DNA from 4 places in the Variovorax sp. J31P207 genome. Region 1 is predicted to be linked to each of the others. Evidence: predicted binding sites of a transcription regulator. Region 1 holds the regulator's gene; each other region holds the start of a gene.
The links. The regulator LexA, encoded in region 1, represses DNA repair genes until DNA is damaged. The targets are predictions, from matches to a motif close to ACTGTATNNNNATACAGT.
Positions count from the first base shown of each region.

Region 2: the regulator LexA is predicted to act here: its motif matches at 1,455-1,472, upstream of recA (recombinase RecA).
Region 3: the regulator LexA is predicted to act here: its motif matches at 852-869, upstream of QTI68_RS27320 (PA0069 family radical SAM protein).
Region 4: the regulator LexA is predicted to act here: its motif matches at 922-939, upstream of imuA (translesion DNA synthesis-associated protein ImuA).

Region 1 covers NZ_JASZYN010000004.1:46,609-49,667, forward strand. Annotated here, with positions in the region: gene QTI68_RS14820 (asparaginase) at 1-920, opposite strand, end outside; gene lexA (transcriptional repressor LexA) at 995-1,669, shown strand; gene QTI68_RS14830 (hypothetical protein) at 1,818-2,165, shown strand; gene QTI68_RS14835 (D-2-hydroxyacid dehydrogenase family protein) at 2,249-3,059, shown strand, end outside.
Region 2 covers NZ_JASZYN010000001.1:761,546-764,604, forward strand. Annotated here, with positions in the region: gene QTI68_RS03600 (sensor histidine kinase) at 1-115, opposite strand, end outside; gene QTI68_RS03605 (response regulator) at 194-868, opposite strand; gene QTI68_RS03610 (MarR family winged helix-turn-helix transcriptional regulator) at 899-1,372, opposite strand; gene recA (recombinase RecA) at 1,518-2,630, shown strand; gene recX (recombination regulator RecX) at 2,637-3,059, shown strand, end outside.
Region 3 covers NZ_JASZYN010000009.1:65,134-68,192, reverse strand. Annotated here, with positions in the region: gene QTI68_RS27330 (glutathione S-transferase) at 1-396, shown strand, start outside; gene QTI68_RS27325 (DOPA 4,5-dioxygenase family protein) at 412-768, opposite strand; gene QTI68_RS27320 (PA0069 family radical SAM protein) at 883-1,977, shown strand; gene QTI68_RS27315 (efflux transporter outer membrane subunit) at 1,928-3,059, opposite strand, start outside.
Region 4 covers NZ_JASZYN010000004.1:663,412-666,470, forward strand. Annotated here, with positions in the region: gene QTI68_RS17800 (AraC family transcriptional regulator) at 1-697, shown strand, start outside; gene imuA (translesion DNA synthesis-associated protein ImuA) at 953-1,795, shown strand; gene QTI68_RS17810 (Y-family DNA polymerase) at 1,740-3,059, shown strand, end outside.

The DNA of each region.
Region 1 (3,059 bases):
CCGGCGTCGCGCAGGCGCTGGCCGGGCTTCGGGAGGATCCGCCCCTCGGCGCAGCGCGTGGCACGCAGCACCGCGACGCCTTCGGCCTGGGCCCGCAGCGCCGCCGCCTCCAGCGCCTGGTGCAAGGTGCCGTTGCCGGTTGCCGCGAGCACGATGCCCTGCACCGGCGAGGCACCGCCACGGCGGCGCTCCTCGAGCAGCATCTCGACCAGGGAGCCGCCCGCCTCGGCGTGGCTCAGCAGGATCTCGACCCGCGGCCAGGCGGCCGCCGCGGCGATCCGATCGAACGACGAACGCGCGGCCGGGTCCGCATGCGGCCAGCCCCTGAGTTGCCTGACGGCCCCTTCCTCGACATAGGCCAGCGGCCCGGCATCGCCGGAATCGAAAGCGTCGAGACGGTAGGTGTGGACCTTCTGCACCTCGACGGCGCTGTGAACCGTGCCGGCGCACACCACGACCACGCCCCGGGCGTCCGGTGCTGCGGCGACCGCGATCGCATCGCGCAGGTTCTGCGGCCCGTCGGGCGCCAGAGCGCTCGCCGGCCGCATCGCACAGGTCAGGACCACCGGCTTCGAAGGCGCGAGCACGGACTGCAGGAAGAACGCGGTCTCTTCCAGCGTATCGGTGCCGTGGGTGATGACCAGGCCGGCGACGTCCGACTGGGCGAGCCAGTGGGCACAACGCTGCGCCAGGTTCCGCCAGATCGCGAAGCTCATGTCCTTGCTGTCCACCTGCGCCACCTGCTCGGCCGCGAGCGCGATGCCCGCCGGCGCGTCGATGCCGTGCAGCAGATCGGCGACGCCGACTTCCCCGGCCGTGTAGCCGATGTTGTCGTTCGCCGCACCGGCGCGGCCCGAGATCGTGCCGCCGGTGCCCAGCACCACGACGCGACGGGCGGAATTCTCGGAGATGTGATCCATGGCTTGCCAACTTCTCGAAACTGGTTAAAAATACAGGTACTGGACGTTTAGCCAGTGCCTCCACAGGAGCCTACATGCAGTTCGCCGTCAAGCTTACAGCCCGCCAGCAGCAGATCCTCGACTTGATCCAGAGTGCCATCGCCCGCACCGGCGCGCCTCCCACGCGGGCCGAGATCGCCGCCGAGCTCGGCTTCAAGTCGGCCAACGCGGCCGAAGAACACTTGCAGGCGCTGGCCCGCAAGGGCGTCATCGAGCTGGTCAGCGGCACTTCCCGCGGCATCCGGCTCAAGGGCGACGCCCTGCGCTCCCTCAACGAATCCCGCAACAACCAGTTCTCGCTCTCGCTGCCCGGCATGGCGCAGCTGGCGCTGCCCCTGATCGGCCGCGTGGCGGCCGGTTCGCCCATCCTGGCCCAGGAGCACGTCGACCAGACCTACTACGTCGAGAACACCCTCTTCCAGCGCCAGCCCGACTACCTGCTCAAAGTGCGCGGCATGTCCATGCGCGACGCCGGCATCATGGACGGCGACCTGCTGGCGGTCCAGTCCACCAAGGAAGCCCGCAACGGACAGATCGTGGTGGCCCGCCTCGGCGACGAGGTCACGGTCAAGCGCCTCAAGCGCAACAAGCAGGTCATCGAGCTGCACGCCGAGAACCCCGACTACCCCACCATCGTGGTCCAGCCCGGCGAGCCCTTCGAGATCGAGGGCCTGGCGGTCGGCCTGATCCGCAACACGATGCTGATGTAGGCCCGCCTTTCATTCGCGCACGCGGTCCTGCGTGCGCACCCGGTCCGGCCGCGACAGGTGGCGGGCGTATGGCGAAGAGCCATCACCCTGTCCTGGCCGATGAAAGCAATCCTGCCTGTGTTCAACCTCTGACTTTTCTGGAGTTCACATGGGAATCGCTCTTCTCAGCATTGCTGACTTTCTGACGCCGTTGCAATCGCTGGCCGACCGCTGGATGCCCCGGCGCCGCTCGAGCCGGGCGATGTCCTCGGGCCTGCGCTACGTCGGGATTCGCCCGAGCTGCCCGCTGCGCCAGGGCACGGCCGGTCCGACCATCGCCGCGGGGGCCACGGCGCGCCCGCTGCGCGTGGTTCGCATGGTCGATGCACAGCAGCCGGGCCGCGCGGCCGGCCGCATGGTGATCTCCGGCCGCATGGCCGATGTCTGCGCCGAGCTCGACCGCCTGGTCGCGCTGGAGGCCGCCCAGGCGCTGCCGCAGGCCGCCCACCTGCACTGATACCTGCACTGAAGCACCGAAGCGCGACACAAAGTCGCCGGGCTGGCACAGCATGCCGTTCGTGCAAGGCACAATGGCATGCCATGAACATTGTGATCCTCGACGACTATCAGGACGCCGTGCGCAAGCTGAATTGCGCTGCCAAGCTCGACGCCTATGCAGCCAAGGTGTACACGAACACGGTCAAGGGCATCGGCCAGCTGTCGGTGCGGCTCAAGGACGCCGACGTGATCGTGCTGATCCGCGAGCGCACCCAGATCACCCGGCAACTGATCGAGAAGCTGCCCAAGCTCAAGCTGATCTCGCAGACCGGCCGGGCCGGCGGGCACATCGACATCAATGCCTGCACCGAGCAGGGCATCGCCGTCGCCGAGGGGTCGGGCTCGCCGCTGGCGCCCGCCGAACTCACCTGGGCACTGATCATGGCCGCGATGCGGCGCCTGCCGCAGTACATCAGCAACCTGAAGCACGGCGCCTGGCAGCAGGCCGGCCTCAAGTCGGCGTCGATGCCGCCGAACTTCGGCCTCGGCTCGGTGCTCAAGGGCAAGACCCTGTGCATCTGGGGCTACGGGCGCATCGGCCAGTTGGTGGCGCGCTACGGCCAGGCCTTCGGCATGCAGGTCGTGATCTGGGGGCGTGAGCAGAGCTGCACCAAGGCGCGCTCCGACGGCTTCCAGGTGGCACCCAATCGCGAAGCCTTCTTTGCCGCGGCCGACGTTCTGTCGGTGCACCTGCGGCTCAGCGACGAGACCCGCGGCCTGGTGACGCTCGAAGACCTGTCGCGCATGAAGCCGACCGCGCTGTTCGTCAATACCTCGCGCGCCGAACTGGTCGAACAGGATGCCTTGCTGGCCGCCCTCAACCGCGGGCGCCCCGGGCTGGCGGCCATCGACG
Region 2 (3,059 bases), on a different contig from region 1:
GGGTCTGGATGTTGGACTCCAGCGCCCGGTCGAAGGGCGCATTGGCGATGCCCTGCGCCACCAGCCAGGTCACGCCGATGCTGACCGGCACCAGCAGCAGCAGCGGCGTGAGCATCCAGTCGAGGATCTCGCCGAACAGGGAGCGCTGGGCGCGCTGGAAGAGTTTGACCAAGCGGGTGCGGCGCGCCGGGGATCAGGAGGGGATCTTCTCGAGGCAGTAGCCGAGCCCGCGCACGGTGGCGATGCGCACCGGGCCCTTCTCGATCTTCTTGCGCAGGCGGTGGATGTAGACCTCGATGGCGTTGAGGCTGACCTCCTCGCCCCATTCGCACAGGCGCTCGACCAGCTGGTCCTTGCTGACCAGCCTGCCGGCGCGCTGCAGCAGCACCTCGAGCAGGCCCAGTTCGCGCGCCGACAGCTCGATCATCTTGCCGTCGATGGTCGCCACCCGGCCCGCCTGGTCGTAGACCAGCGGGCCATGCTTGATCGCGTTGCTGGTGCCGCCCATGCCGCGCCGGGTGAGGGCGCGCACGCGGGCTTCGAGCTCCTGCAGCGAGAAGGGCTTGGCCATGTAGTCGTCGGCGCCGTAGTCCAGGCCCTTGACCCGTTCCTCGACGCTGTCGGCCGCGGTCAGCACCAGCACCGGCAATTGCGAGCCACGCGCGCGCAGCCGCTTGAGGATCTCGAGGCCATGCAGGTTGGGCAGGCCGAGGTCGAGGATCAGCAGATCGAACTCGCTGTTGGTCATCAGCGCGGCATCGGCTTGCGTGCCGGTCGCCACGTGGTCGACCGCCGAGCCCGAGGTGCGCAGGCTGCGCAGCAGGGCATCGGCCAGCACCTGGTCATCTTCTGCAATCAGTATTCGCATGGTGCCTTGCCTCCAGAGCAACCTTGAATTCTAGGCCGCCGTGTACGCCTCGAGACCGATGGTTACCACGGTGGCGATCTCGCTGCCGACGCTGGCGCTGAACTCGTCCTCGGCCTGCGCGACGGCACGGCGAAAGGCCTCCAGCCAGGCCAGCCCGTCGGTCGTGAACAGCACCCGCCGCGCCCGCGCATCGAACGGATCGGGCCCGCGCGTGACCAGTCCCCAGGCCTCGCACTGGTCGACCAGCGTGCCCATCGCCTGCTTGGTCATGCCGGCTCGCTCGGCCAGCTCGGTCAGCCGCGAGCCCTCGCGCGCCAGGTGGCGCGTGATGTGGATGTGGGCGGCGCTCACCTGGGCCCGGGCCGCCAGGTTCGACAGCGCCAGCGGCACCTCGGCGTCATGCGCCATCAGGCTCAACACCCGCTCGTCGAAGCGCCGCATCGCGTGGCCCAGCAGGCGGCCCAGATGGGTCTGGCGCCAGGCGTCGTCGGAGGGTTTGTCCATGGCGTCGAATGGTAAGGCAAACTGACCAAAAAATGGGTCGCCGGAGCCATATCCCTCGCTACACTACTGTTCAAGCATCCAGCCTGTAATTAAAAGCAGATCGATGCGGCCTCTACAACCCATTGATATTCAAGGAGTTTTCCACATGGACGCACTCGTCAAAGGCACCAGCATCTCGGTCCCCAACAGCGAAAAGGCCAAGGCCCTGCAGGCCGCCCTGGCCCAGATCGAAAAGCAGTTCGGCAAGGGCACGATCATGCGGCTGGGCGAGGGCGAGGCCCTGGAAGACATCCAGGTGGTTTCCACCGGCTCGCTGGGCCTGGACATCGCACTCGGCGTCGGCGGCCTGCCGCGCGGCCGCGTGATCGAGATCTACGGCCCTGAATCCTCCGGCAAGACCACGCTCACCCTGCAGGTCATCGCCGAGATGCAGCGCCAGGCCGGCACCTGCGCCTTCGTCGACGCCGAGCACGCGCTCGACGTGCAATACGCGCAGAAGCTCGGCGTCAACCTGTCCGACCTGCTGATCAGCCAGCCCGACACGGGCGAGCAGGCGCTTGAGATCGTCGACTCGCTGGTGCGTTCGGGCGCGGTCGACCTGATCGTGGTCGACTCGGTCGCCGCGCTCACGCCCAAGGCCGAAATCGAAGGCGAAATGGGCGACTCGCTGCCCGGCCTGCAGGCCCGCCTGATGAGCCAGGCGCTGCGCAAGCTCACCGCCACCATCAAGAAGACCAACTGCATGGTCATCTTCATCAACCAGATCCGCATGAAGATCGGCGTCATGTTCGGCTCGCCCGAAACCACCACCGGCGGCAACGCGCTGAAGTTCTACGCCTCGGTGCGGCTGGACATCCGCCGCATCGGCACCATCAAGAAGGGCGACGAGGCGATCGGCAACGAGACCAAGGTCAAGGTGGTCAAGAACAAGGTGTCGCCGCCCTTCAAGACCGCCGAGTTCGACATCCTGTTCGGCGAGGGCATCAGCCGCGAGGGCGAGATCATCGACATGGGCGTCAACGCCAAGATCGTCGACAAGTCGGGCGCCTGGTACGCCTACAACGGCGAGAAGATCGGCCAGGGCCGCGACAACGCCCGCGAGTTCCTGCGCGAGAACCCCGAGCTGTCGCGCGAGATCGAGAACAAGGTGCGCGAGTCGCTGGGCATTCCGCTGCTGGCCGCGGCGGTCGAGAGCGCCGGTGCCGACGCCGACAAGCCCGAGAAGGCGGAAAAGGCCGACAAGGCCGACAAGAAGTAACCGCCCGTGGCCTTCAGTGCGCCATCGCTCAAGGGGCGCGCCCTGCGCCTCTTGAGCCAGCGCGAGCATTCGCGCGCCGAGCTCGAGCGCAAGCTCAAGAAATACGAGGAAGAGCCCGGCACCCTGGCCCAGGCCCTCGACGAGCTGGCCGCCAAGGATTTCATCAGCGAGGCGAGGGTGGTGCAGTCGGTGCTGCACCAGCGGGCGGCCCGGCTGGGCGCCGCCCGCGTCCGCCAGGAGCTGTTGCACAAGGGCATCGCGCCCGAGGCGGTGGCCGAAGCGGTGGCGGGGCTGCAGGGCAGCGAGTTCGAACGTGCGCTCGAGGTCTGGAAGCGCCGCTTCGGCGTCCCGCCGCAGGATGCGACCGAGCGCGCCCGGCAGGTGCGCTTCCTGATGGCGCGCGGATTCGCCGGTGCCGTCGTCGCCAAG
Region 3 (3,059 bases), on a different contig from region 1:
GCCGATGCCAAGGCCCGGGCCCATTGCCGGGCGATCTGCGGCGAGATGCATTCGGGCTTCAGCGCGATGCGCAGTTCGCTGCCGATGAACGTCAAGGCCAGGTTCCCCAACTTCAAGATCTGGTCGCGCGCGCAGGCCGACATCGACCGCGTGGTCGCGATCTGGCGCGAGTGCCTGAAGGCCTACGGCGGCCCGTACCTGTTCGGCAAGCAGCCTTGCATTGCGGACGCGATGTATGCGCCTGTGGTGACCCGCTTCTTGACCTACGACGTGACCCTGGACACGGTTTGCGCCGGTTATTGCAAGCGGATCATCGAGCTGCCCGCGATGCAGGAATGGATCAAGGCGGCGAAGCAGGAGCCGGAGGAGATCGACGAGCTGGATGCCGAGTTCTGAGGGGTCGTCGGCGTGTCAGCCGGGCGGGCGGCTGAACATGCCGAGGTCCAGCGTGGATTCGTTGCCGAGCCACATCGCATGCGCCGTGTGGTCCTGATAGTCGTCGCCGGTGAGGCCGTGCACGAAGACGTCGAGCCCCTCGCGGTGGGCCTCGAGCCAGGCGATCACTTCATCGAACTCGGCGGCGTCGAAGGCGATCTGGCAGCTCCAGTGCGGATGCGGGCCGACGAGTTTTTCGTGCACGCGCCCGACCACCACCAGCAACTCGCGCCCCGCCTGCTCGGCGATCCGGCGCGCCTGGGCGACGGTCTCAGGGCCGAAATAGAGATGGGCGTGGTACTGGGGGTAGAGGTTTTCGGGGCGGCGAGGCATGGGGAACGATCGGTAGGACTTGCAGCTTAGCGCAGCCCGGGTCGTTGCAGTTCGTTGCTGCGCCTTCCGTCGAAACATGGAATACTGTGATTTCATACAGTATCTGGAGGCGCCATGGGCGACAGCTTCATCCCCGTCCACGCCCTCAAGGGTCGCGGCGCCGCGACGCGCTTGCCGCATCGCTTCGAGCGCGACGTGCGCGACGCCTTCGACGACGGCTGGGGCACGCTCGAAGAGGGCGAGGCCGAAGCAGAAGGCCTCCAGCCGCTGCAGACCGAGGTCCGCTTCGAGGACGTGAAATCGGGTTTGAGCGAGAACGACTCGCCCGACATTCCGTTCGACCGCTCGCTCAACCCCTACCGGGGCTGCGAGCACGGCTGCATCTACTGCTTCGCCCGGCCCACCCACAGCTACCTCAATCTCTCGCCCGGCCTGGACTTCGAGACCAAGCTGATCGCCAAGCGCAACATCGCCGAGGTGCTGCGCGCCGAACTGGGCCGCAAGGCCTACCGGCCGAGCCAGATCGCGATCGGCACCGCGACCGATTGCTACCAGCCGATCGAACGCGAGTTGCGACTCACGCGCTCGGTGATCGAAGTGCTGAAGGAATCACGCCATCCCTTCGGCCTCGTCACCAAGTCCAGCGCAGTCGAGCGCGACCTCGACCTGATCGCACCGATGGCGGCCGACCGGCTGGCCGCGGTGTACGTCACGATCACCACGCTCGACGGCGAACTGGCGCGCAAGCTCGAGCCGCGGGCCGCCGCGCCGCACCGGCGGCTGCGCACCCTGCGCACCTTGGCCGACGCCGGGGTGCCGGTAGGCGTCAGCGTGGCGCCGCAGATTCCCTTCGTCACCGAGGACATGGAGCAGGTGCTCGAAGCCGCCTGGGAGGCTGGCGCGCGCTGCGCCTTCTACACCGTGATCCGGCTGCCCTGGGAGGTCGCGCCGTTGTTCAAGCAGTGGCTCGAACTGCACTACCCGCAGCGGGCCGATCGCATCATGGCGCGCATCCGCGAGATGCGCGGCGGCAAGGACTACGATGCCGACTTCGCGACCCGCATGAAGGGCAGCGGCCTGTGGGCCGACCTGATTCGCCAGCGCTTCGAGAAGGCGACGAACCGCATCGGCTTCAACCGCCAGCGCATCGGGCTCGACCTCAGCGCGTTCCGACCACCTGGCGCAGCGGGGCAGGGCAATCTGTTCTAGTGCTGGCGCCCCCGCCGCCGGCCCCGCGCGCTTCGACGCCGCACCAGTCGCCGCCCAGCGCCTTCACCAGGAACACCGAGCCCAGCATGCGCTGCCCGGCCAGTTGGGCCGACTGGCGCTCGATGTTCAACAGCGCCTGCTGGGCCGTGATGACGTCGAGGAAGGTGGTGGCGCCGCCCTCGTAACGGCTGGCCGACATGTCGAGCACCCGGCGCGCGCTGGCCACCGCCGTCTGCGACTGCGCCGCCGCGCGTTCGAGCGACGCCAGGCCGGTGATGCCGTCCTCGGCCTCCTGCATCGCGGTCAGCACCACCCGGCGGTAGCTGGCGACGGTGGCGTCGTAGCCGGCCTTCGTGAAGTCGACGTTGGCCCGGATGCGGCCGCCGTCGAAGATCGTCTGGGTCGCCGAGACGCCGATCGACCACAGCACGCTCTGGGCATCGAACAGGGTCGACAGGCTGCGGCTGTCGACGCCGCCTGAAGGCAGCAGGTTCACGCTCGGGTAGAAGGCCGCGGTGGCGACGCCGATCTGCGCATTGGCGGCGGCCATCGCGCGCTCGGCGGCGGCGACGTCGGGCCGGCGCTCGAGCGCGTCCGAGGGCACGCCGAGCGGGATCGCCGGCGGCCGCAGCGGCTGGATGTCCGGCGCCAGCGCGAAGTTCGGCGCCGGCGTGCCGGTCAGGGTCGCGATCGCATGCTCGAACTGCGACCGCAGCCGCTTCAGCAGGTCGACCTGGGTCAGTGTGTTGTCCAGCAGCGCCTGCTGCTGCGCCACGTCGAGGCCCGACACCGCGCCGCCTTCGTGGCGGTCGGTCACGAACTGCAGGGCCCGGCGCTGGACCTCGATCGAGCGCGCGACCACGTCGAGCTCCAGGTCGGTCGCACGCAGGCTGAAGTAGGCCGAGGCCAGGTCGGCGGTCAGCAGCAGCCGGGTGTTCTCGAGGTCGGCGGCCGATTGCGCGGCCGAGGCGGTGGCGCCCTCGACCGTGCGCTGAACCCGGCCCGCGAGGTCGAGTTCGTAGCTGGCGACCAGGGTCAGCGCGAAGTCGTTCTGGACCGTCGAATAGTTGTTGGTGGCGTAG
Region 4 (3,059 bases), 620 kb from region 1:
ATCGTTGTTCGTGGAGCTGGAAGAGGCCAATGGCATCGCCGTGATGCGGGAGGAATTTCTCGTCGGCCAAGGCGGCTCATCGCGACAGGCAACGGAGTTGCTTGTCGGGGTGATGTTCCGGAATCTGAAGTTCTTCCTCGGCCCGGCGTGGAACCCGTTGCAGGTCTGCTTTTCGCACTCGCCGCCGCGCGATCCGGGCCTGCACTTTCAACTCTTTGGGTACGGCGTCTACTTCGGACAGGATTTCAACGGGATCGTCTGCACGACGAGCGACCTGGATGCGCCGAACCCGATGGCCGACCCTGTCATGGCGCGCTACGCACGCCAGGTTCTCGAGGCTTCCGCCGCGTCGGCGCGCATGAGCGCGGCCGACAGCGTGCGCAACATCCTGCTCGTGCTGCTGCCGTCGGGCCAATGCTCGATTGAGCAGGTGGCACAACAGTTGGGTGTGGACCGGCAGACCGTGCATCGGCGACTCGTGCGCGAGGGCACGGCGTTCCGGGAGGTTGTGAATACCATCCGTCGCGAAATGGCCGCGCACTACATCGACGACGGCACGCGGCCGCTGTCGCAGATTGCCGAATTGCTCGGGTTCTCTGCGCCAAGCGCTTTTTCGCGGTGGTACAAGCAGCAGTTCGGCGAAGTTGCTGGACTGCGACGCCGCATGAACGTCGGCGCGGAACGACCCGATGCCTGAACGTCGGCTTTGTGTCGCGTCAATGCGCTTTGCAGATGGCTCTTGTGGGCCCATCTGCGACAACCACGGTTCGCAAGCGACTTGTACCGATGCCGGCTGGTACCGCTGCGAGGCAGGCGGGTCGCTCGGTGAGCAGGCGCGGGCATCCGCTCCAATAGCGTCACGCCAGCCGTAAGCCCGACTCCGATTAAGGGCCAAGCCAGTTCCCGGCTGTTTTGACGCATACTGTATATCCATACAGCATTGGAGCCCGCCATGGCCGCCCTACTGGACTGGGCCGACGATGACGATGCGCCGGCCCCGCCGCCCCGTCCCTCAAAGCCCGCCCTACGACAAGGCGAGCTTCCTGCGTCTGTCGAGTCCGCTATCTGGCGCGGCGATCAGTTGGGGTCGCCTGTCACCCGGGTGGTGGCCACCGGCTATCCCACCCTGGACGGGGAACTCCCCGGTGGGGGTTGGCCCGCTCGTTCCCTCACCGAGTTGCTTCAACCCCAGCCGACGGTGCTTGAGTGGCGGCTCCTGGCGCCGGCCATGCGCGAGGTGATCGCGAAGGGTGAAGACATCGTCATTGTCGGCCCCCCGAAGGCCCCGCACCTGCCCGGCCTGCGCGACGAAGGAATCGACGAGCGCCGGCTGGTTTGGATCCAGGCGGGGACGCCGGCGGAACGGCTGTGGGTCACCGAACAACTGGTGAAGGCAAACGCAGCCGGCCTGGTAGTGTCCTGGCTCCCACAGGCGCGGCAGGAACAGATCCGCCGGTTGCAGGTGTGCGCACAGAGTTGCGATAGCCCCGTCTTCCTCTGCCGCCCGGCGGCCGCGGAGCATGAACCGTCCGCGGCGCCGTTGCGGGTGCAGGTCAGCGTGGGCGTCGATTGGGAACTTCGCGTTCACCTGTTAAAGCGAAAGGGCGGCGTGCATGACGGCGTGCTTCACCTTCCCTCGATTCCGCGCGGCCTCGCGCCACTCATCACGCCTAGGCTTTCCAAGCCGAGCGTTCTCCTGGCCGCGCGCAAACCGCGCCCGACCGCAGCAGAAACTCCCCATGCTCTGGGCAGCGCTACTTCCCGACCGCCTGCTCACCGACTCCCAGCGCACTGAAGCCATTCGCGGCCTGTCGATCTGGTGCCTCCAGTTCACACCGCGCGTCAGCGTCATCGACGCGGCTTCGCTGTCTTCGGCGGTCGTGATGGAGCTCGAGGCGAGCGTGCGCCTGTTCGGGGGTAAGCGAAAGCTGGTGGAGCGGGTGAAGGTGGAAACGCAGGAGTTGGGCGTGGGGCAGTTGGCCTGGGCACCCACCAGCCTCGCGGCTGTCGCCGTCGCCCGCAATGGGCAATCGAACGGGTTCGCCAAACCGCTCGAGGCGCTCCTCGACGACTTGCCCGTCGAGGTGCTGGCGCCGGTCGCAGCGCATGCAGCGATTCTGGCGCGTGTCGGGTGCCAAACGCTGGGTCAGGTGCGAGCGCTCCCCCGTGGCGGGCTGAGCCGACGCTTCGACAAGGAACTGGTGGGTGCGCTCGACCAGGCCTATGGCCTGAAACCCGAAGCGCACGCCTGGGCCACCCTGCCCGACCGCTTCGAAGCCAAGCTGGAACTGATGTCGCGCATCGAGCTCGCGCCGGCGATGCTGTTCGGTGCACGCCGGCTGCTCTTGCAACTGTGCGCCTGGCTGGCCGCCCGGCGCTCCGGCGTCACCGCGTTCACGCTGAAGTGGTGTCACGACGCTATGCGGGCCAAGACGGCCGGCGATGGAGGCGAGCTCACGGTTCGAACCGCGGAGCCGACCAGGAACATCGAGCACCTGAGCAGGCTCCTGGCCGAAAACCTCGCCAAGGTCGAACTGCTCGCGCCGGTCGGCGACCTGGCCATGACCGGGGACGACGTGCGGCCGCTCGAGGAGTCGAGCTTTTCCTTGTTGCCGGAGACACTGCCCGACGGCGAAGGGCTCGCGCTGGTGCTGGAACGCATCGCCGCTCGGTTGGGCCCCGAGAGAGTCCTCCGGCCCGTCGTAACCGAAGACCATCGCCCAGAGTGGATGTGCCATTGGCAACCGGCGCCGGACAAGCGGCCACGGCAGATGGCACGCAGCCTGGATTGCCCACAACCCACCTTCATCCTGCCCAAGCCGCTGCGCCTGGCGTCCCGGGAGTCCTATCCGCTCTACCAGGGGCCGCTGCAATTGCTGGCGGGTCCCCACCGCATCGAGTACGGCTGGTTCGACCGCGTGGGCGACCGGCCCTGCGATCGGCAAGGCGACGCGGAGCCCCCGACGTCGTCAGGGACGCGGCATGTCTCGCGCGACTATTTCGTCGCCCTGAGCGAGCACGCCGGCGTGCTCTGGATCTTCCAGACGCGCCTGGCCAAT